3 regions of the Clostridium sp. Marseille-P299 genome follow, and region 1 is predicted to be linked to each of the others. Evidence: predicted binding sites of a transcription regulator. Region 1 holds the regulator's gene; each other region holds the start of a gene.
The links. The regulator Rex, encoded in region 1, represses fermentation and respiration genes when NADH is low (regulators of the CRP and FNR family bind a similar motif). The targets are predictions, from matches to a motif close to ATTGTTAANNNNTTAACAAT.
Positions count from the first base shown of each region.

Region 2: fucO (lactaldehyde reductase) is a predicted target of Rex. The motif match lies at 2,369-2,388, and genes of this name have one in related genera.
Region 3: BN4220_RS01700 ((2Fe-2S) ferredoxin domain-containing protein) is a predicted target of Rex. The motif match lies at 5,119-5,138, and genes of this name have one in related genera.

Region 1 covers NZ_FJVE01000007.1:426,984-434,504, forward strand. The annotation lists gene BN4220_RS10110 (ABC transporter permease) at 1-281, opposite strand, end outside; gene BN4220_RS10115 (ABC transporter ATP-binding protein) at 373-1,452, opposite strand; gene BN4220_RS10120 (helix-turn-helix domain-containing protein) at 1,464-2,003, opposite strand; gene abc-f (ribosomal protection-like ABC-F family protein) at 2,377-4,392, opposite strand; gene BN4220_RS10130 (redox-sensing transcriptional repressor Rex) at 4,887-5,546, shown strand; gene BN4220_RS10135 (hypothetical protein) at 5,568-6,191, shown strand; gene BN4220_RS10140 (bifunctional ADP-dependent NAD(P)H-hydrate dehydratase/NAD(P)H-hydrate epimerase) at 6,385-7,521, shown strand, end outside.
Region 2 covers NZ_FJVE01000007.1:1,652,729-1,660,249, forward strand. The annotation lists gene BN4220_RS15125 (ribose-phosphate pyrophosphokinase) at 1-885, opposite strand, end outside; gene BN4220_RS15130 (RNA polymerase sigma factor) at 1,040-1,543, shown strand; gene lepB (signal peptidase I) at 1,543-2,334, shown strand; gene fucO (lactaldehyde reductase) at 2,595-3,743, shown strand; gene BN4220_RS15145 (nitrite/sulfite reductase) at 4,033-5,589, shown strand; gene BN4220_RS15150 (DUF512 domain-containing protein) at 5,932-7,251, shown strand; gene der (ribosome biogenesis GTPase Der) at 7,370-7,521, shown strand, end outside.
Region 3 covers NZ_FJVE01000004.1:393,559-401,079, forward strand. The annotation lists gene BN4220_RS01680 (YfhO family protein) at 1-1,826, shown strand, start outside; gene asnS (asparagine--tRNA ligase) at 1,984-3,375, opposite strand; gene BN4220_RS01690 (transglutaminase domain-containing protein) at 3,680-4,948, opposite strand; gene BN4220_RS01700 ((2Fe-2S) ferredoxin domain-containing protein) at 5,155-5,397, shown strand; gene BN4220_RS01705 ([Fe-Fe] hydrogenase large subunit C-terminal domain-containing protein) at 5,397-7,124, shown strand; gene BN4220_RS01710 (SpoIIE family protein phosphatase) at 7,140-7,521, shown strand, end outside.

The DNA.
Region 1 (7,521 bases):
GTACGAAGTAGAAAGTTCATCCACATTGGAAGAATCATAATAAGAACAATAAAACTGTTACTCTTAATTTTCATACCCTTAAGGATTAATGCTAAAGGATAGGCAAGTAAGAGACAGATTATTGTACTAATAATTGATAATTTTAAAGAAAGAAATAATGCATTTCGATTGACTGGATCTGCAATTAATTTCAAATTATCAAAAGTAAAACTACCATCAGTGCCACTTCGTAATCCATAATATAGGATAACAATGAGTGGAATAATAATAAAAGCAACCATCCATAGAGTATAAGGAAATGCTAATAAAGTTCTTCCACTAATTTTTTTGTGCTCTTTATTATCTACTGACACAGTGTTTCCATTATTCTTTTTACTCTTCATTAATGTTAACAGCCTCCTCGTCTTCGGATTCCGGCTTATTCATAATTTGAATGTCAAATGGATCAACTTTAATACCTACCTCACTTCCAACCGGTGAGAGATCAGTAGAATGTACCAACCATTCATATCCATTTGCCATAACGTCCATTTCATAATGAACACCTTTAAAAAGAAGAGAAGTAACACGACCTTTGATAATACCATCTTCAGGTGCTACAAGGTCAATGTCTTCTGGACGAATTACAACGTCTACAGGTTTATTTTTACCAAATCCAGTATCTACACAAGGGAAGTTAGCTCCAAGGATATTAACAAGACGATCCTGAACCATAGTACCTGGGATAATGTTACTTTCACCTATAAAGTCAGCAACAAAGGCATTCTTTGGTTCGTTATAAATATCTTCTGGAGTACCAATTTGTTGAATATAACCTTGGTTCATAACCATAATGGTATCTGACATTGTTAAAGCTTCTTCTTGATCATGAGTTACATATACAAATGTAATACCAAGTTCATTTTTTAAACGAATCAATTCATATTGCATGTCTTGACGCATTTTTAAATCAAGTGCTCCTAATGGTTCATCTAAAAGAAGTACCTTAGGTTCATTTACAATAGCACGAGCAATTGCAATACGTTGTTGTTGTCCACCACTTAAAGAATCTGGCATACGATTTTCAAAGCCATCAAGGTTTACTAACTTTAGAGCATATTTAATTTTATCTTGAATATATGCCTTACTTTTTTTCTTAATTTTTAAGCCGAAAGCAATATTTTCAGCAATTGTCATATGTGTAAATAAAGCATATTTTTGAAATACAGTATTTAATTGACGTTCATTTGGTGGTAATTTTGTAATATCTTTTCCATTAAAAATTACCTTACCAGCGTCCGGAGTTTCAAAACCACCAATGATTCGAAGTGTTGTTGTCTTACCGCAACCGGAAGGACCAAGTAGGGTTAAAAATTCATTTTCACGTATATATAAATTCAAATCATCAATAACTACGCTATTACCATATGATTTATGAATTCCTATTAAATCGATGAGTTTATTGCTTTCCATGATTCTCCTCCTTAGAAGCTTGGTGGGGTGGATACCCATAATAGGGTAGCACCAGTTTTACCAGTAGCCGTTATATAATGATTTTTGTTTGACGTAAAGTAAAAGGACTCACCCTTTTTAGCTTTATGCGTTTTATTTCCTAGATGTATAGTAATTGAACCACTTAAAACAAAACCAAATTCCTCGCCTTCGTGAGGATTGTCTGGATATGTAGAACCGCCTGGCTCTAATGTTAATAAGATAGGCTCCATCATATTCTTTTGCGCGTTTGGAATAATCCATTCTATTTTATTAAATAATTCATGATCTACTTTTTCAAAGTAATCATTTTTCTTAAAAACAACTTGTTCTGAGGTAGTCCCAGTAAAAAATTCTTCGAGATTTGTTCCCAAACATTGCAATATATCAACAAGAGTTGCAATGGAAGGTGAGGTAATATCACGTTCTAATTGAGAAATAAATCCTTTGGACAATTCCGCTCGGTCCGCAAGCTCTTCTTGCGTTAAACTTTTTTGAACACGTAATTCTTTGATTTTAGCACCTATTTTCATGGATACACCAAACCTTTCTATGGGATCTGCTTTTGTAAAGTCATTATTAGTTCCTTCTATAATTGGTTTATAAAAATATACCATTTAGTTTAGCACTGCTAAACATGCCGAATACTATTATACACAATCTAATATTAATGTCAACAATATATAAACAAAATATCTAGTATTACTAAACTTTTTGATATGAAATTAATAAATTGAAGAAACTTTGGTAAAGTATAGAGAAATCACGGCATTGAGAATGGTAAAAAAATGCAATTAACAAGTAATGTGATGTGAAAAATTCAAAAAACAGATGAAATAATATCAAAAATAATAATAATTATTATATGCATTAAATTATAACAAAAATAGAACAAAAAAAGAAGAGCTATTCTGCTAGCTCTTCCCATTGTATCAATAATTCTTCGAGGCGTTCTTCAACCTCTTTTTTCTCTTTATTTAGTGCAATTAGTTTCGATGGATCTGTAAATACAGCTTCATCCATTAATAATTCGTTTAGTTCTTCATCTCTGTTTTCTAGTTTATGGATTTCTTCTTCCACTTTTTTTAGATCATTTTGACGTTTACGAATACGGGCTTGTTCTTCTTTTTGTTGCTTCCAATCTAACTTAGTATCGGATTCTTTTGAATCGAAACTAGCTTGTGAAGTTTCAGTTGTAGAAACCGAACTTTGCTGAACTTTAAGTCCACTTAGAATATTGTTTTGTTTACCAATGGTAGCTTGGCTATTTACATTTCCTTCAGAAGAACTTGTAAATCCAAGATGCTGACGTTCTACTTCTGGTTTCTTTTCAAGATAATAGTCGTAGTTACCAATGTAATTAAGAAGTTTTCCATGAGTTAAGTCAAGAATTCTAGTTGCAGTACGATTAATGAAATAACGGTCATGGGATACGTATAAAACAGTACCTGTATAATTTTTAATTGCATTCTCTAGTATTTCTTTTGATACAATATCTAAATGGTTTGTCGGCTCATCTAGGATTAAAAAGTTAGCATCACTAAGCATTAATTTGGCTAGTGAAACTCGTCCACGTTCTCCACCACTGATATCCTTGATTAATTTAAAAACATCATCACCAGTAAATAAAAAGGCAGCTAATACATTACGTACCCTTGTGTTATCAAGATATGGGTAGGTATCTTGGATCTCATCAAAAATCGTTTTGTTCATATTAAGAACATGATGCTCCTGGTCGTAGTAACCAATATGCACTTTTGCACCTGGTTTTATTTCACCTGCATCCGCTTGTATGATTTGATTGATAATTTTTAAAATAGTAGTTTTTCCAGTACCATTATTACCAATGATTGCGATTTTCTCACCACGCTTAATTTCAAAATCCAAATCTTCAAATAATAAATGATTGCCAAAGGATTTTTTTAGTCCTTTTACGGTCAAGACATCATTTCCACTCATAATGTTTGGCTCTAATTGAATGTTCATTTCAGCATTTAGAGTCACCGGCTTATCAAGACGTTCTATTTTATTTAACATCTTTTCACGGCTTTCCGCACGCTTTATGGATTTTTCGCGGTTAAAAGATTTGAGTTTGGCAATGACTTCTTCTTGATGTTTGATTTCTTTTTGTTGATTTAGGTAATGGTGAATCATTGTTTCACGAAGCTGTTCTTTTTTCGTCGCATAGTCGGTGTAATTACCTTCAAAGACAGTTGCCTTTGTATTTTCTAATTCAACAACTTTGGTGACAACCTTGTTTAAAAAATAACGGTCATGGGCAATTACTATAACAGAGCCATTATAATTAACTAAAAAGGTTTCAAGCCAAGCAATAGATTCCATATCTAAGTGGTTTGTTGGCTCGTCTAGTAAAATTAAATCGGGATTACTAAGAAGTAATTTACCTAAGGAAACTCGTGTCTTTTGACCTCCAGATAGAGTAGAAACTTTTTTATCAAATTCGTCTTCAGTAAAACCAAGACCTTTTAAAACACCGATTACTTCACTTTTATATGCATAGCCATTCTTTAATTCAAATTCATGAGTAAGCCTAGTGTAGGTATTAAGTAAACGATCGAGTTCAACACCAGTCACAGATTTCATTTCTAATTCTAGAGAACGAATTTGTTCTTCCATACGAATAACATCTGCTTTAATACTTAAAACTTCATCATAAATTGTATTATCAGTAGCTAAATCTTGATGCTGAGCTAAATATCCAACGCTACAGCCTTTCGAAAATATAACATCTCCCTCATCAGAAGATATTTCATTCATAATTATTTTAAATAAAGTGGATTTACCAGCACCGTTAATGCCGACAATCGCGACTTTTTCACGTTCATTTACATGAAAGGACACCTTATCTAAGATAACGGTTGTTCCATAACTTTTGCTTATATTATTACATGCTAATATCATGACGGACTCCTTTAATTACTACTAAAATAGAGCATACTTGTCCTTTATTGTAGCAAAGAAAACGAAAAGCGTCAATTATCTTCCCTTGTGAGAAAGGAATCTACCATGGGATAAAAGCTTATGTAAAAAAACAAGTATTACATAGGAGATTTCCTGTAATACTATATAAATAGTGAGAAAATTGTTACCCGTATGGTAGATAAAATGATATCCGAAACTAAAAACTTCTTATTATAATGTAACTTGCGTTTGACGAGATTCATCCATTTCGTTATAATAGGTATAATGAAAATGCTTCTCATAAAGCAATTTTATAGTATAAAGTACTTGTTTTGAGTGTAATAGTATCATTATTTCAAAGTGAAAATAGTGCTGGATATTGGCGAAAAAAGCAAGAAAACAAAGGATTTAGATACATTGACATATTATTAACGATTCACTATAATTATACTATAAAGGAACCGAACGTTAATAGTATAATTAAGGAGGTTTACATGTACGATAAGGCGATATCATCAGCAGTTATTAAAAGACTGCCACGTTATTACAGGTATTTAGGGGAATTACTTGAAAATGACGTTGTTCGAATTTCATCGAAGGAATTAAGTGAGAAAATGAACGTGACCGCATCGCAAATCCGTCAGGATTTGAATAACTTCGGAGGTTTCGGACAGCAGGGGTATGGGTATAATGTGGAGTATTTATACACCGAAATTGGGAAAATCCTAGGACTTGATAAAAAATATAATGTTATCATTATAGGCGCAGGTAATCTAGGGCAAGCATTAGCAAATTACACTGATTTTGAACGTCGAGGATTTTATATTAGTGGTATCTTTGATGTAAATCCAAGACTTGTTGGAATTTCAATTCGTGGAATCGAAATTCGTTTAATGGATGAATTAGAAGAGTTTGTTAAGAATAATACAGTAAATATAGCGGCACTTACAATTCCAAAGGCAAAAGCACCACAAGTTGCCGCAGAATTAGTACGTTTAGGAATTCATGCAATATGGAATTTTGCACCTACAGATTTACATTTACCAAAGGATGTAATGGTGGAGAATGTTCACTTGGCAGAATCTTTAATGCGACTATCCTATAATTTAAAAGCAGCAGAAGAGGTAATGTCATCAAAAAACAGTGAAAGATAACGAGCTTTTGGGGGGATGTTCTTGCGAAAATTAAATAATAATAATGAGGGTAAAATTGACTTTACAGAGATATTTCGTAATAAGAAGATTCCTATTCTTACATTAGATGAGCGATGGCTTGCATTATTTCCTGAGCAAGAGATGTCAGTAGGCATGAAACAATTACGAGATAAATTGAATAATTTACTAAAGAAACAAGGAAAAACAGTGGATGAAATCAAGAATTTAAAACGTGTGAAGAAAAACCTGATGCAGGAAATTGTTGATAACATGGAAATTGATAATTCCTTACTTGGTAAAATTAAAGGTAAAAAATTAGAGAAGAATCAAAAGTTAATTTTAAATATAAAAGATGAACTTTTAGAAAGAGAAGATCAGTTAGCGGATCTTCCCTATGAAATAAGGAATGCGAATGCAGAGCTAATGAGTGCTAGTGCTTTAATTTGCTATGAGAAATTAGAACATAATAACAAGCAAGTAAAGCAGTTAGAGGAAAGCATTGCAAGTATGCGCATTCAATTAAAAGAGATGATACTTAAAAAGCAAGACTTAGAAACAGAGACGAATGCAATCTATACTTATATGCACGATGTTCTAGGCGCTAAAACGATGGAATTTTTGGATGATGAAATATTAAATGAATAAAACTAAAACCGTCGATCAAATCATAAGAAAGCCGTTGCTAAGATATTTGGCATCGGCTTTTGTAATATCTAGTAAATGAAATCGTTTGTTATTTATCTTGTTTCTATTTAAATTAAATCTCTTGAATCAATATTGTTTGAAAGGGCTGCCATTACAAGATTCATGTATCTTGTAGCAGTAAAAGGGTATAATTATGAAATACGCAGTTAATTCAGATGAAATGAAACAAATTGACTCTTATACGATTGAACAAATTGGAATTCCTTCTCTAGTTTTAATGGAGAGAGCAGCATTAAAGGTGGTTTCTCATATAGAGAGTGTAGCAAAAAAAGAAAATAGTATAGCGGTAGTATGTGGTACGGGCAACAATGGCGGTGATGGAATTGCTATTGCTCGTATTTTGTATATACAAGGCTATAAAGTTGATTTAATTATTCTTGGAAATTTGGAAAAACTCACAAAAGAATCGGAAATACAACTTTCAATTGTTAAAAAATTGGGCATATCCATTAGGTCCAAATTAGAATCCAATGAATATAATATTATTGTTGACGCAATGTTTGGAATCGGTCTACAAAGAGAAATTGAAGGAGTCTATAAAGAAACAATTGAAAAAATTAACTCTTTAAGAGCCTATATTGTGGCCGTTGATATTCCTTCTGGAGTAGATGCAAATACAGGAAAAATTAAAAATGTTGCAATTAAGGCAGATGTTACAGTTACCTTTGGTGAAAACAAGCTGGGATTACTCTTGTACCCAGGAGCTTTCCATGTTGGAAAAGTTATCGTTGAAGACATTGGTTTTCCTAGGGTAGCAGTAGAAAACGTTTCGCCTAAATATCATTATTTTGAAAAGGATGATCTAAGAAAACTACCAAAACGTTCTTCTTATTCCAATAAAGGAAGCTATGGTAAGGTATTAATTATTGCAGGTTCCACCAATATGACAGGGGCTGCTTATCTTTCGGCGAACGCTGCATATAAAATGGGCTGTGGTCTTGTAAAAGTGTTAACTTCAAGATCAGGAGTCGAAGTAATACGTACCCTTTTACCGGAAGCAATCTATGCTTGTTATGAAGATAATAATTCAGAAACTATTTTAAAAGAATCCATACAGTGGGCAGATGCTATTGTGATAGGCCCTGGCTTATCAACAGGTGAGCTGGCTGAAGGTTTGTTGCTTCAACTTTTAAAAGAACAGACAAAGCCAACTGTTTTTGATGCAGATGCACTGCAAATATTAGCTAATATTTTGAATACAAGAATGGTAGATAATACGAAAGACCGAGTGAGGGAGTTATCGTCATTATTACCTGCCAATTCAATACTG
Region 2 (7,521 bases), 1.2 Mb from region 1:
TTTTAATTCTGCAGCTACTTCTAAAATGCTATCACCGGATGAAATCATATCGTCTACGATAAACACATCTTTTCCTTCAACAGAGGATCCTAAAAATTCATGTGATACTATAGGATTTCTACCATCCACAATTGTAGAATAATCTCTACGTTTATAAAACATACCCATTTCAATTCCCAGAACATTTGCATAATATACAGCTCTTGTCATACCACCTTCATCTGGGCTTATCATCATTAAATGTTGCTTTTCAATTTTAATATCTGGAACATAACGTAATAAATCACGTACAAATTGATAGCTAGTAAAGAAATTATCAAATCCACGAATTGGGATTGCATTCTGTACTCTAGCATCATGTGCGTCAAACGTAATGATATTTTCAACTCCCATTTGGGACAACTCTTGAAGAGCAAGTGCACAATCTAAAGATTCCAATTTGTCCCTTCTATGCTGTCTACTTTCATATAAAAATGGTATAATTACATTAATACGCTTCGCTTTACTTATTTTAGCAGCAGCAATCACACGTTTTAAATCTTGGAAATGATCATCAGGAGACTTATGATTATCTTCTTCAAACATATGATACATATTACTGTAGTTCATTACGTCGGCTATAATAAATAAATCAGTACCGCGAATTGTTTCATTAATAACAGCTTTTGCTTCACCTGTTCCAAAACGAGGAAGTGTATAATCAACTAAATAAGAATCATTTTGATACCCAAGATATATGGGAGAGGATGGATTCTTACTTAATGTATTATGTCTTGAATTTACAATATATTGATTTACTTTTTCACCAAGTTCCTTTATGTTTTCTAATGCAATAATTTTTAAAGGAGCAATCGGAATGGTTTCTGAGATTTTTCTATTACTCATGTATTGTTTCCTCCAAATCTGATTTCGTACTTATTGTATGCCTACCTGAAATGGAAGTCAAGCCATGCCATGGAAATAATTTTCTGTTATTTTTAAAAATAAATGTAACCTTTTCTAATTTTTGGATACTAATGGGTAGGAGGTGCAAAAATTAATGAATGATGTAGAAGAACTATACAAAATGTATAGTCACATGATTTTTCTGTTTCTACTTAAAATGGTAAATTATAAAGAAGATTTGGCAGAAGAATTAACCCAAGAAACCTTTTATCAAGTATGCATTTCGTTACATCGATTTAAAGGGGAATGTGAAATAAAAACATGGATTTGTCAAATAGCAAAAAATACTTGCTATAAGTACTATAAGAAGAATCCAATACATATTAGCATGGACACTTCGGCGTTTCATACGGATTATGTGTTGGAGAGCATTATCACACCAGAAAATCAAATAGAAGGGAACGAACTTCATCAATTAATCATTAAATGCATGAATGAAATGAATATAAAATATAAAGATGTTTTAGTTTATCGATTATTTTTTGAAATGCCGTTTAAAAAAATCGGTAATATAATGCAAATTAGTGAAAGCTCAGCAAAAGTAATATATTTTCGCGGAAAGGAACTTTTAAGAAAGAGTTTGGAGGGATATTTATAATGGAACAAAATATATGTGCAATTATAAAAGATGTATTACCTTTATATCAGGATGGAGCAACGAGTGATGATAGTAACCAGATTATAGAGGAACATTTGGAAATATGCGAGGAATGTAAAAGGTTTATAGGCGAAGTTAAGGAGGATGGAACATCAAAGAAAGAGATTCTTTTAGCTCGTGGTAATACATCAGAACAAGACTTTATCTCAGATCAACAGACGTTAAAGTTTGAACATATAGCTAAGAAATTAAGAAAAAGGAGAATACTGATTGCTGTTAGTTTCGCTATCATCTTTGGCTTGATTTTAATTATCCAAAGATTTATTTTTCCTAATATGATAATTAGTGGGGAAAGCATGGAACCTACTTTAATGAATGGTGAAAGCTATTTAATAAATCGAACTGCTTATTGGTTTCAAAAACCAGAAAGAGGAGATATCGTTGTTGCAAAACAAGATTCTAATTTGTTTGTGAAAAGAATCATAGGATTACCAAATGAAAAGTTACAAATCATAGATGGAAGAATCTATATCAACAATGAACTTTTGGAAGAAGATTACTCAAAAGACTTCATTAAAGATGCAGGTATTTTGGAACGTCCAATAATTTTAGGCGATGATGAATATTTTGTATTAGGTGATAACATGGATATTTCTCTGGATAGTAGGAATGAGAGATTTGGATTGGTAAAAGAATCAAATTTATTAGGAGAAATTAAAGTGAAAAGTTTAATTAACCTTAAAAAATACATGATTTCAACTAAGGAATCTACAGCTAGAATTAATAATTAAAAAATAGAATTTACAAAGGTGCACGATAAAAATCATTGTTAAAATTCTTACAATTAAAGTTCTTTTTGCATAGATTTAGACCGATTTTAATAACAAGTTTAGGTTTAAATTTGATAAAATAATTTATAAATAAGGATTTGATTCATATCTTCTATAAATTAAATCCTTTTTATCTAAAACACTATGTTAAAAAATAAACAATATTATGTAAATCCTATTAAAACAACTGGTAGCAAATTAGATTAGAAAGGAAGATAAAAATGGCAAACAGATTTATTTTAAATGAAACATCTTATCATGGAGCTGGTGCAATTAACAGTATTGCTGACGAAGTAAAGGCAAGAGGTTTTCAAAAAGCTTTATTATGTACTGACCCAGATTTAGTAAAATTCGGGGTAGCACAAAAAGTTATTAATGTTCTTGAAAATAGTGAACTAGCTTATGAATTATTCTCTGATATTAAAGCAAATCCAACAATTGAGAATGTACAAAGTGGAGTAGATGCATTTAAACAAAGCAATGCAGATTACATCATTGCCTTAGGTGGTGGATCTTCCATGGATACTGCAAAGGCAATTGGTATTATTATTAATAATCCTGAATTTTCTGATGTACGAAGCTTAGAAGGAGTTGCAGATACTAAAAATAAATCAGTTCCAATTTTAGCAGTTCCTACTACAGCGGGTACAGCAGCTGAAGTAACCATCAATTATGTAATTACAGACGTGCAAAAAAACCGTAAAATGGTGTGTGTAGATCCTCATGATATTCCTGTTGTAGCTTTTGTAGATCCTGATATGATGTCTAGTATGCCAAAGGGATTAACAGCAGCAACTGGTATGGATGCACTTACTCATGCAATTGAAGGATATACTACCGCTGGTGCTTGGGAGCTTTCTGATATGTTCCATTTAAAAGCTATAGAAATAATTTCACGTTCATTGCGTGGAGCAGTAGATAATACTCCAGAAGGCAGAGAGGGAATGGCACTTGGTCAATATGTTGCTGGAATGGGATTTTCTAATGTTGGCTTAGGTATCGTACATTCTATGGCTCACCCATTAGGTGCTTTATATGATACACCTCATGGTATTGCAAATGCAATTATTCTACCTACAGTAATGGAATATAATGCAGAAACAACTGGGGATAAATACAAGTATATTGCAGCTGCTATGGGTGTTGCTGGCACAGAAAACATGACACAAGATGAATATAGAAAAGCAGCCATTGATGCAGTGAGAAAATTATCAGAGGATGTTGGAATACCAAAAGATTTAAAAGACATTGTAAAGAAGGAAGATATACCATTTCTTGCACAATCTGCATATGATGATGCTTGCCGTCCTGGTAATCCAAGAGAAACTAGCGTAGAAGATATAACAAAACTTTATGAATCACTAATTTAGATAAAATACATAAATATTTACAAATATACATAAATTAAAATAGCTATTTATACGACAAAGAGTCTTGTAAATAGCTATTTTATTGTTTAATTATTGGGAAAATAGAAATTTCTATAAAATAATTGGTATATATTGCATAAGTAAAAATAATAATAAACGGTATGGAAGTAATTGTCTCATAAAAGTAGTGGAATAGTAGTTTAAGAATTTTTAATTTCGCAGTATAATAGAAGTTGAGTGATAAATTTCATATAGGAATTTTAGGTAAAAGATCGACAGGAGGAACATGATGGAAACTTACAAAGAACTTTTAAAATCAGAAATTGTTGAATTTCGGAAAAATGGCCATAGATTTTTAGATGGCGAGCTAACCGTACCTGAGTTTAAAGCAAAATCAGGTGGAATGGGAGTTTATGCTCAAAAGGGTGGAAAAACATTCATGATTCGCCTAAAAACACCTTCAGGAATAATTACAAAAGAACATATGAGATTGATTCAATCTTATGTTAAAAAATATAATCTAGAACGTATTCATATTACCACAAGACAGGCAGTTCAATTACATGATCTTGATATCGATGCTGTGTGCGATATTATGCATGATGCTATTGATCATGATTTGTTTACAAGAGGTGGCGGTGGCAATTTCCCACGAAATGTTTCTATGTCCCCACTTGCTGGTGTAGAAAAAGGAGAAGTGTTTGATGTAACTCCATATGCCTTACTTATTGGTGATTATTTTACTAGCAACGCTTCCACCTATCATTTACCAAGAAAATTGAAAGTTGCATTTTCAAGTGATTTAAAAGATTCTGGTTGTGCAACCATTGATGATGTTGGATTTATGGCAGTTGAAAAAGATGGAGAAGCATATTTCAAACTGTATTTAGCGGGGGGATTAGGAAATGCACCTGCTATTTCACTTGTATATCCTGATTTAATCCGTCCAAGTGAAGTTCTTTATTATGTAGAAGCAATGGTTCAGCTTTTTATGGAACATGGTAATTATGAGAATAAAATGAAAGCAAGAACAAGATTTATCCCTAGAGAAATGGGAGAACAAGAGTTCCTTGAATGTTATCGTAATTATGTGGAACAAGTGAAAAAGAAGGAAGAATTCAAAGAAATAACACCTGTCATAGAACATTTTGAAGAATGGGAATCTGAGCTTGATGATTACATTAATGTAATTCCACAGAAGCAAAAAGGACGTTATAGCGTAATGTTACATCCAGTATGTGGTCAATTATCTTCTAAAGATTATGACACAATTGTAGATTTTGTGAATACTCATGACGATGAAAATGTTGAAATTAGACTTAGTATGCATGAAGATATGTATCTACGTAACTTAACAAAAGAAATGGTTGTAGAATTACATGAGTTATTACCTGAATTAATTGATAAGATGAACATTGAAATGAGTGTATCCTGTGTAGGCGTTCCAACTTGTCAAATTGGTATTTTACAAAGTCAATCATTATGTCAAAATATCATTAAAGTAGTAAAAGAAGCAGGCGTTGACATGAAGTTACTTCCAAGAGTTTATATCTCAGGTTGTCCAAATAGTTGTGCTAGACATCAAGTGAGTCAGCTTGGATTTGTTGGAAGAAAGAAAAAAGTAAATGATACCTTAGAAGAAGTTTTCGAGTTATATATTGGCGGTGATGTAAGCAAGACCAATACGAGACTAGGAGAGAGTCTAGGTACAATGCTAGTTAGAGAAATTCCATCATTTATTGTTGACTTGGCTAAGATGTTAGAAGAAAATAATGTTAGCTATGAACAATTTATAATAGAGAATAAAGAAAGCTTTCAAAATCTAGCTTCAAATTATCTAGTTTAGTGTGATATTCATAATACAAAATATAAAAACGGTGTGAACCAAAAGCTCACACCGTTTTTATATTTTCTTTTTTATATAGTAATTGAATTTCTAGTCTTTTGAAATAATAATTATAAGAATGCGAAAAGTTTTTAAATTGCATGTAAAGAATTTTTGTAATGCATGCAAAAAAGTTTTTATAATGCATGCAAAAAAAATTTATATTATATGCAAATAAGTTTAAATATTGTATGTAAAAAAGTTTTAATATTGCATGCAAAAAAGTTTTAATATTGCATGCTTCCAAATTGCATGATAAACTAAGTAAAGTATATTGAGTTTTAGAAAGAAGGATAGTACTAAATGCAAAGAAAAGCCGAAACAAGGCATGTCATAAAAAAAGTGCAAGAAAATAGTATTGCAATGGAGTTAGAATTAGAAGTTGGTGACGAATTATTACGTATCAACGGACAGAAGATAAAGGACGTATTTGATTACCATTACTTAATCAATGATGAATTTTTAACACTTATTGTTAAAAAGAAAAACGGCGAAGAATGGGAACTTGAAATTGAAAAAAACTACGAGGATGATTTAGGAATTGAGTTTGAAGAAGGGCTCATGGATCAATATCGTTCTTGTAAAAATAAATGTATCTTTTGTTTTATAGATCAAATGCCATCTGGAATGAGAGATACGCTTTATTTTAAAGATGATGATGCTAGATTATCCTTTTTACAAGGAAATTATATCACTTTAACGAATATGAGCGATGAAGATGTGGAACGTATTTGTTTTTATAAATTATCACCAATCAACATTTCTGTTCATACAACAAATAAAGAATTAAGACAGAAAATGCTACACAATCGTTTCGCTGGAGATGCTCTAGAAAAATTGCAGAAGTTTTATGATGCAGGCATTGAAATGAATGGACAAGTTGTTTTATGTAAGGGGTATAACGATGGTGAAGAACTAGATAAAACCATCAGTGATTTAATGAATTACCTTCCTTATATGAAGAGCGTATCTGTTGTGCCAGTTGGCTTGACAAAATTCCGTGAAAAGCTAGCACCTCTTGAGAAATTTAATAAAGAAGACTCAATAAAATTAATTGAACAAATTGAGGGATGGCAAGCAAAAATAAAACGTAAATATGGAACAAGATTTATTTTTGCAAGTGATGAATGGTATATTACAGCAGAACGTGAATTACCAAAAGAAGAAGCTTATGAAGGATATCCTCAGATTGAAAATGGAGTAGGAATGGTAAGGTCACTAGAGGAAGAGTTTAAATTAGCTTATAGCAATCTTCTTGGAGATGATAGAAGAAAGAAAATTTCAATGGCAACTGGTGTTTTAGCAGCGCCTCTTGTTACAAAACTTAGTGAAACACTCACTAAGAAGTACCCAAATATCGAAGTGAATGTTTATACGATTATCAATGATTTTTTTGGACCTGAAATTACCGTTGCTGGATTACTAACTGGACAAGACATTATTAAACAATTATCAGATAAAGATTTAGGAGAATACTTAGTTTTACCGAATGTATTATTACGAGATGGGGAAAATGTATTACTAGATGATTTAACTGTAAATGATATCGAAAAGGCTTTACAAACACCTATTCGTATTGTAAAATCAGAAGGAGCGTCATTTATTGACGTAATTTTGGATTAGTGATTTTATATAATACAGAAGTGTTATGTGTTTCTAATTGAAACTACATTACAATAGATAATATATTTTTAAGTAAATACAAGACTGAGACTTATGTATTTACAGAAAAGAGGTAAGAATGAGTAGACCAATTGTAGCAATCGTAGGGAGACCAAACGTTGGTAAATCTACATTGTTTAATGCACTAGCAGGAGATAGAATATCCATCGTTAAAGATACACCAGGTGTTACAAGAGATCGTATCTATGCTGAAGTAACTTGGTTAGACAA
Region 3 (7,521 bases), on a different contig from region 1:
TCCTATACCCTATGGAATATTATAAATTGCTTTATCAGAATCTTCTCTCTCTTGGTTTCCAAGCGGGGCATTGGTCTTATATCAGCGTTGGTGTTGTAGGCGCTTTATGTGCATGCGCGGCACTTATGAGAGAAAAGAAAAACCGGACTGTGATAACTTTATTAATCATATCCGTTGTATTTATGTGCATTCCTTTGTTTGGATATTTTATGAATGGTTTTTCCTATGTCGCAAACCGATGGACGTTCGTATTTGCATTTCTTATTGCCTATATCGTTGCCGATTCTTATGAATCGATATTCGAATTATCACGTAAGAAACGATTTATTATATTAGCTATCAGTGCTATATATTGTATTACTACGTTTTTATTTATGAAAAAATACTCTAAGTTACCTGCACTATTTTTAGTAGCAGGTGCTGGTTTTATGGTATTTTCTCATTATTATAAAATAAAGCCATTATATAGAAATCTTATCTTTTTAGTACTCTGCATTGTAAATATTGTATCTAGCAGTTATTTATTTTACAGTGGAAGATTTAATAACTATTCTTCTGCATTTCTTACAAAGGGTACAATAAAGGAATACGAACATAATGATGCTGTGGAATACATTAAATCCATCGATGATAGCTTTTATCGCATCCAAATTGATGATGCTATCAGTCCAAATATTGCAATGCCACTTAACGTAAATGGAACTGGTTTTTATTTTAGTATTTTAAACAGCAATGTTTTTAACTACATGTTTGAATTAGAAAACTCATCTCTTCGATTTGCTTGCCAATATGAAGATAATAATGAACGTGCAGCTATGAATGCACTTTCATCGGTTAAATACTACATAACCAAGAGAACCATCAATATTCCTTTTGGATATAAAGAATTAAAAACCGATCAAGTATTTGAAGATGGCACACGTATTTATATTAATGAATACTATCTGCCACTTGGATTTACCTATAACTCATATATTACTTCAGCAGAATATGAGAAACTGACTGCATTGCAAAAGCAAGAAGCGCTGATGCAATCGGTTGTTCTTGAAGAAGATACCGATGTAGTTCCTAAGAAATCCTTAGAATTTACCTCAAAGGAGCTCCCTGTGACCTTTATATTAGATGAAGGCATGACATTAGAGGGAAATACTTTGCATGTAACCAACCCAAATAGTTTGCTTTATATTAAAACAAAAGGTCGCGTATTTAGTGAAACCTATTTACATCTTGAGAATCTTCAAATCACAGACCCAGATGTAAAAAGAGTAGGCTTAGTGAGTGTTACCAAACGATGGAGAATTAATAAATTCGGACTTCGTACGCCGGAAGATAACAACTATTTTGGCGTATCAAACTATTTAATTAATTTAGGATATAAGTCGAAAGCAATGCGACAAATCAAGTTGTACTTTAAGGAACCTGGAACATATGAATTTGATTCCATTAAGGTTTACGCACAACCTATGAAATACTATATCAATCAAGCTCTTCAATTAAAGGAAACTGTATTAGAAGATGTGGTTGAGTCAACGAATCGAATTTCAGGAAAAGTAAATACAACATCACCAACTATGTTGTACTTATCCATTCCATATAGTAAGGGCTGGAAGGCTACCGTTGATGGTAAACCTGCTAAGCTATTAAAAGCAAATACTATGTATATGGCATTAGAGCTTCCGGCTGGTAATCATGAGATTGTACTAGATTATCAAACCCCTTACTTAAAAGAAGGGCTTATGTTATCAGGGCTTGGAATTATAATCACTCTTTCGCTTGTTTTAACACCTTACGTTAAGAGAAAGATTATAAAAAAAGAAAATGCGTAATTTTTCTTTCACAGGCTAACTATGATGAAGTGACTAACTACCTTGGTGGGTTATATACATCCTTATCGGAGCGTTTTACCACACAGTTTGTTAAAAGAAAAAACCTATGTGTATTCGAACATTTATAAAATGTTAGAATCACATAGGTTATTTTATTTTATAACTCGCAGTTATTTACTGTTCTTGGGAATGGTATAACGTCTCTGATATTGCTCATACCAGTTAAATACATAACACAACGTTCAAATCCAAGACCAAAACCTGCATGTCTTGTAGAACCATATTTTCTTAAATCTAAGTAGAAGCCATAATCTTCTGGATCTAATTTTAACTCTTCCATACGTTTTAATAACTTATCGTAGTCGTCCTCTCTTTGGCTTCCTCCAATGATTTCACCAATTCCAGGTACTAATAAGTCCATAGCTGCTACTGTTTTATTATCCTCATTAAGCTTCATGTAAAATGCCTTAATATCCTTTGGATAATCAGTTACAAATACAGGCTTTTTAAATACTTGTTCTGTTAAGTATCTTTCATGCTCTGTTTGTAAATCACAGCCCCAAGATACTTTGTAATCAAAGTTATCATTGTTCTTTTCTAATATTTCAACTGCTTCTGTATATGTTACATGTCCAAATTCAGAGTTTAAAACATTATTCAAACGTTCTAATAAACCTTTATCTACAAATGAATTGAAGAAATTCATTTCTTCTGGAGCATGCTCTAATACATAAGAAATTACATATTTAATCATGTTCTCAGCTAAAATCATATCGTCTTTAAGATCAGCAAATGCAATTTCAGGCTCAATCATCCAAAATTCTGCTGCATGACGAGTTGTATTGGAGTTTTCTGCACGGAATGTTGGTCCGAATGTATAAATATTACGGAATGCCATTGCATAGGTCTCACCATTTAACTGACCACTTACTGTTAAATTCGTTGGTTTATTAAAGAAGTCTTCGCTAAAATCAATCTTACCCTCTTTTGTTTTAGGAACGTTGTTTAAATCAAGGGTAGTTACCTGGAACATCTCGCCTGCACCTTCAGCATCACTTCCTGTAATTAATGGAGTGTGTACATATACAAAGTCTCTTTGTTGAAAGAATTCATGGATTGCATATGCAATTAAAGAACGTACACGAAATACCGCTTGGAAAGTATTTGTTCTAGGTCTTAAATGTGCAATTGTTCTTAAATATTCTAAGGTATGTCTCTTTTTCTGTAATGGATAATCAGATGTAGATGCACCTTCCACTAGAATCTCTGTTGCTTGAATTTCAAATGGTTGTTTTGCATTTGGCGTAGCCACAAGTTCACCAGTTACGATGATTGCAGATCCAACGTTTAATTTTGAGATTTCAGCAAAGTTATCTAACTTATCTGAATATACTACCTGTAATGTTTCAAAAAAGCTACCATCGTTTACAACAATAAAACCGAAAGTCTTTGAATCTCTTACGCTTCTTACCCATCCACCAATGGTAACTTTTGTTCCAATGTACTGCTCTTTGTTACGGAACAATTCTCTAACTGTTAATAGCTCCATGTTCATACTCCTATTCCTTTAGCCTATTTCATATCATAATTACTCATATCTGATATATTTCACATCTTACTTACGCAGATTGTCTTATATTTACGATGCAAAAAACACACCTTTTCTCAGATATTAAAAAACAACTTCTGAGAAACTATATATAGGAACCAAAAGACGTTCCTATAATCAGATTTATTATAAGCTCTTACTACGTTATTCTCGTCTATTATACCACAATCATGCATGATTACAACTATTTCGTTACAAAACAAGCACCGTTTAACCAGTAAAACACAGCATTTTTAAATTATAGTCAAGGTTTTACTGTTAGTTTTAACTTATGAACGTATGTCTTACCACCTTGTTTTACTGTAGTTGTAATTACACATGTCCCTTTACCCACTGCAACGATCTTTCCCTTACTATTCACTTTTGCAACATTACTTTTACTTGAATAATAAGTAACTTTAGCCGTACTAGATAACTTTTTTATAACTTGTGTATATGATTGCTTGAACGATAAGGTTTTATTCGACGCATAAAATAAAGGTTTTGTTAAGTCCTTTAAAAAACTCTCACTAAAACGTTGTGATTGAATGATCAGCTTTTCATCTTTTGCACTTGATTCACTATAATCATCCTTTGACAATGTTTTTAATGTAAAATTAAATCCACCATTATTTAAGTTTCCATTTGCTTTATGGTCTTTACTTCCCGCTACACTATTTGCTCCGACTAAAAAATATTCATGACTTAAATTTTTACCGTCTTTGTAATCACTGGTACCATTTAGTAATGGATCGTCAAACGTTACATCCACTAAATACCACTTTCCATTGTCCATCTGAACATAATTCCACATATGGGTATCACTTGTTACCAATTGATTTGGAACACCGATTTTCTCACAAGCCATTTTAAATGCCTTTGCATACCCTTCACAAACACTAAGTTGATTAATGAGTGCCCCAGAAGCCGAATGAATTTTTTTCTCCTTTTGGGAAGTATCATATGTTACATTTTTTACTAAATAATCATGAATATACTTAAGCCTTTCATATCTTGTTACATATTCCTTTGGCATTTCATCTAGCATCTTATTTAGAATATCATCTATTTTATTTAATTCCTTGGATACCAAATCTGCGCTTTTATATTCATCCTTTATGACAGGATAAAACACTAACTTAGTCGCAACGCCATTGACATAATTAATTTTAAAATGGCTGGCGTTCTTGCCTCCAAGCTTTAACCACTGATAATCTGGGAAATCATAAAACATTGCATTTAGTGCATTGTTTAAAGATTCACTGATTGTCTTTTGATTTCTTCCTTTTAGTGATATTGTAAACTCTTTTTCTGTTGGAGCCTTCAATCTTTTAAGTAGCGTCAAATAATAATATTGGCTATCCTCATCTAATTGGCTACCAAACAAATACGTTTTATTATGAAATATATAATCAAACTTTGTCTGCTCTTTCGCTTTTACTGATAAAGCATTCAAAGAGAATACACTAGCGCTCATGCAAATTATTAAGATTACTAGTATCACGGCTTTATAACTCTTTTGTATAACTCTCATCACATACCCCTTTTTTGTTTTTTATTTATTTTACCCTACATGAATATAATATCCTAATTTTACCATCTTTTATTCTCCTAGTAAACCACGACAATAGTTCCATTTTTAGTACTATAAATAAAACTTTTAATTCTTGTTTTGCGAAATCTAAAATGGTATAATTTGTATATATTGTTAAATTTTTAGCATTCATAGGGAGGTAGCTTATGATAATTACTATTTGCATTGGTAGCTCCTGTCATTTAAAGGGGTCCAGAGAAATTGTTACAAAGCTAAATCAACTGATTTCTGAGAATAATTTAGGAAAAGAAATTGAGTTAGTTGGTTCCTTTTGCATTGGAGAATGTATGAAAGGTGTATGTGTAAAAATCGAGGAAGAACTTTTCTCATTATCTCCAGAAAAAACAGATCATTTTTTCAGAAATGAGGTATTAAGGAGGCTTACTTAATGGATGTGATTGGTTTTAAAGAAGCAAAGTGTAAAAATTGTTATAAATGTGTACGCAACTGTGATGTAAAAGCCATTACCGTGAAAGATTCACAAGCTTATATCATGAATGATAAATGTATACTATGCGGTCATTGCCTAGAAGTATGTCCTCAGAATGCTAAAACACTAATTAGCGATTTAGACCGTGTAAAACAATACTTATTCGATGGATACAAAACGATAGTCTCCCTTGCTCCAGCATATCTTGGAGTAATTAAGTATAAAACCCCAGGACAGGTCATTCGTGCCCTTTTAGATTTAGGGTTCACTGCTGTCCATGAAACTGCAGAGGGGGCAGCGTATGTTACTAGAGACTACATACGCTTACTTAAGGAAGGTAAGATGGAAAATATCATTACCACTAGTTGCCCAAGTGTGAATGATTTGATCGAAATCTATTATCCAAGCCTTACAAAATTTATGGCTCCTGTTGTCTCTCCTATGATAGCACATGGTATGTTACTTCGTAAGCAATACGGTGAGGATGCTAAGATTGTGTTCCTAGGTCCATGCATTTCAAAAAAAAGAGAAGCAGAATGCGATGAGCGAACAAAGGGATATATCGATGCTGTTATTAACTTTAAAGAATTTGAAGAATGGTTAGATGAAGAAAATATCTGCCTTACCGGACTAAACGATGAAGTACCAAACAATCCAAATCCAGAAGTAAATCGCTTATACCCAATAAGCAGCGGCGTATTATCCTCTGTCCTTACAACCAATGACACAACAAATAAATACCGAAAGTTCTATGTTCATGGAATAAAGAATTGCATTGATTTATTTCAAAGTATGGAAAAGGGAGAAGTTAGCGGATGTTTTATCGAGGCTAATATTTGTAACGGTGGTTGTATTAAAGGACCAGCAATTGATCGTGATTGTATCTCTAGATTTAAAGTTAAATTGGACATGGAAGAAAAGGTACAAAGACAACCCGTGAATGATGATATATTTTTCAAAGATAATTCTATCCCATTATTTAAACATTTCTTTGACCATTCACCCAAAGATCCTCTGCCAAGCGAAGCGCAAATATCCTCTATCTTACGTAAAATAGGAAAAACAAAAACTGAGGATTTCCTAAATTGCGGAGCTTGTGGTTACGCAACGTGTAGAGACAAAGCAATTGCAGTGTATCAGGGGAAGGCTGAGCTAAATATGTGTATTCCTTATATGCATGAAAAAGCTCAATCCATGTCGAATATTGTTTTAGATAATACTCCTAACATTATCATCATCGTAGATGCGGAAATGCGAATATTGGAGTTTTCTAAGGCAGCTGAGAAACATTTTAACACCTCTAGAAATAAAGCAAAAAACATGTATTTATATGAGTTTATTGATCATACCGACTTTCAAGCAGTACTGGATACTCACACAGATATTTTAGGAAAGAAGGTTACCTACGAAGAGAGTAACTTTTACACACTACAAACCATTGTATATATGGAGGAGCTTAACTGTGTACTGGGAATCTTTCAAGATATCTCTTATGAAGAAGAGCAAATTAAACAAGCCTACAAAGTTAAGATGGAGACAATTGAAATGGCACAAAGGGTTATTGATAAACAAATGCTTGTTGCACAAGAAATTGCAGGCCTATTAGGAGAAACAACAGCAGAAACAAAAGTTACATTGACTAAACTAAGAGATACCATCTTAAACGACGGACGTACGGATCAGTAATAGGAGGAAGGCTTAATGAATGTTACTATTGATGTCTCCTACAAGAGTTTAAATAAGCATAACGAAGAGCTATGTGGGGATAAAGTTGAAATTCTAAAAACAAAAGATTCAAACATAATTATTTTAGCTGATGGTATGGGTAGCGGTGTAAAGGCAAACATTTTAGCTACCCTAACCTCTAAAATTCTTGGAACTATGTTTTTAAACGGTGCCAAACTCGAAGAATGTGTGCAGACCATTGTAAAAACTTTACCAGTTTGTAAAGTACGGCAAGTTGCTTATTCTACCTTTAGTATTTTGCAAATTTTTCATAACGGCGAAGCCTATCTTGTGGAGTTTGATAATCCAGCATGTGTATTTATTCGTGATAAGAAGTTGCATAACATTCCTTACAATG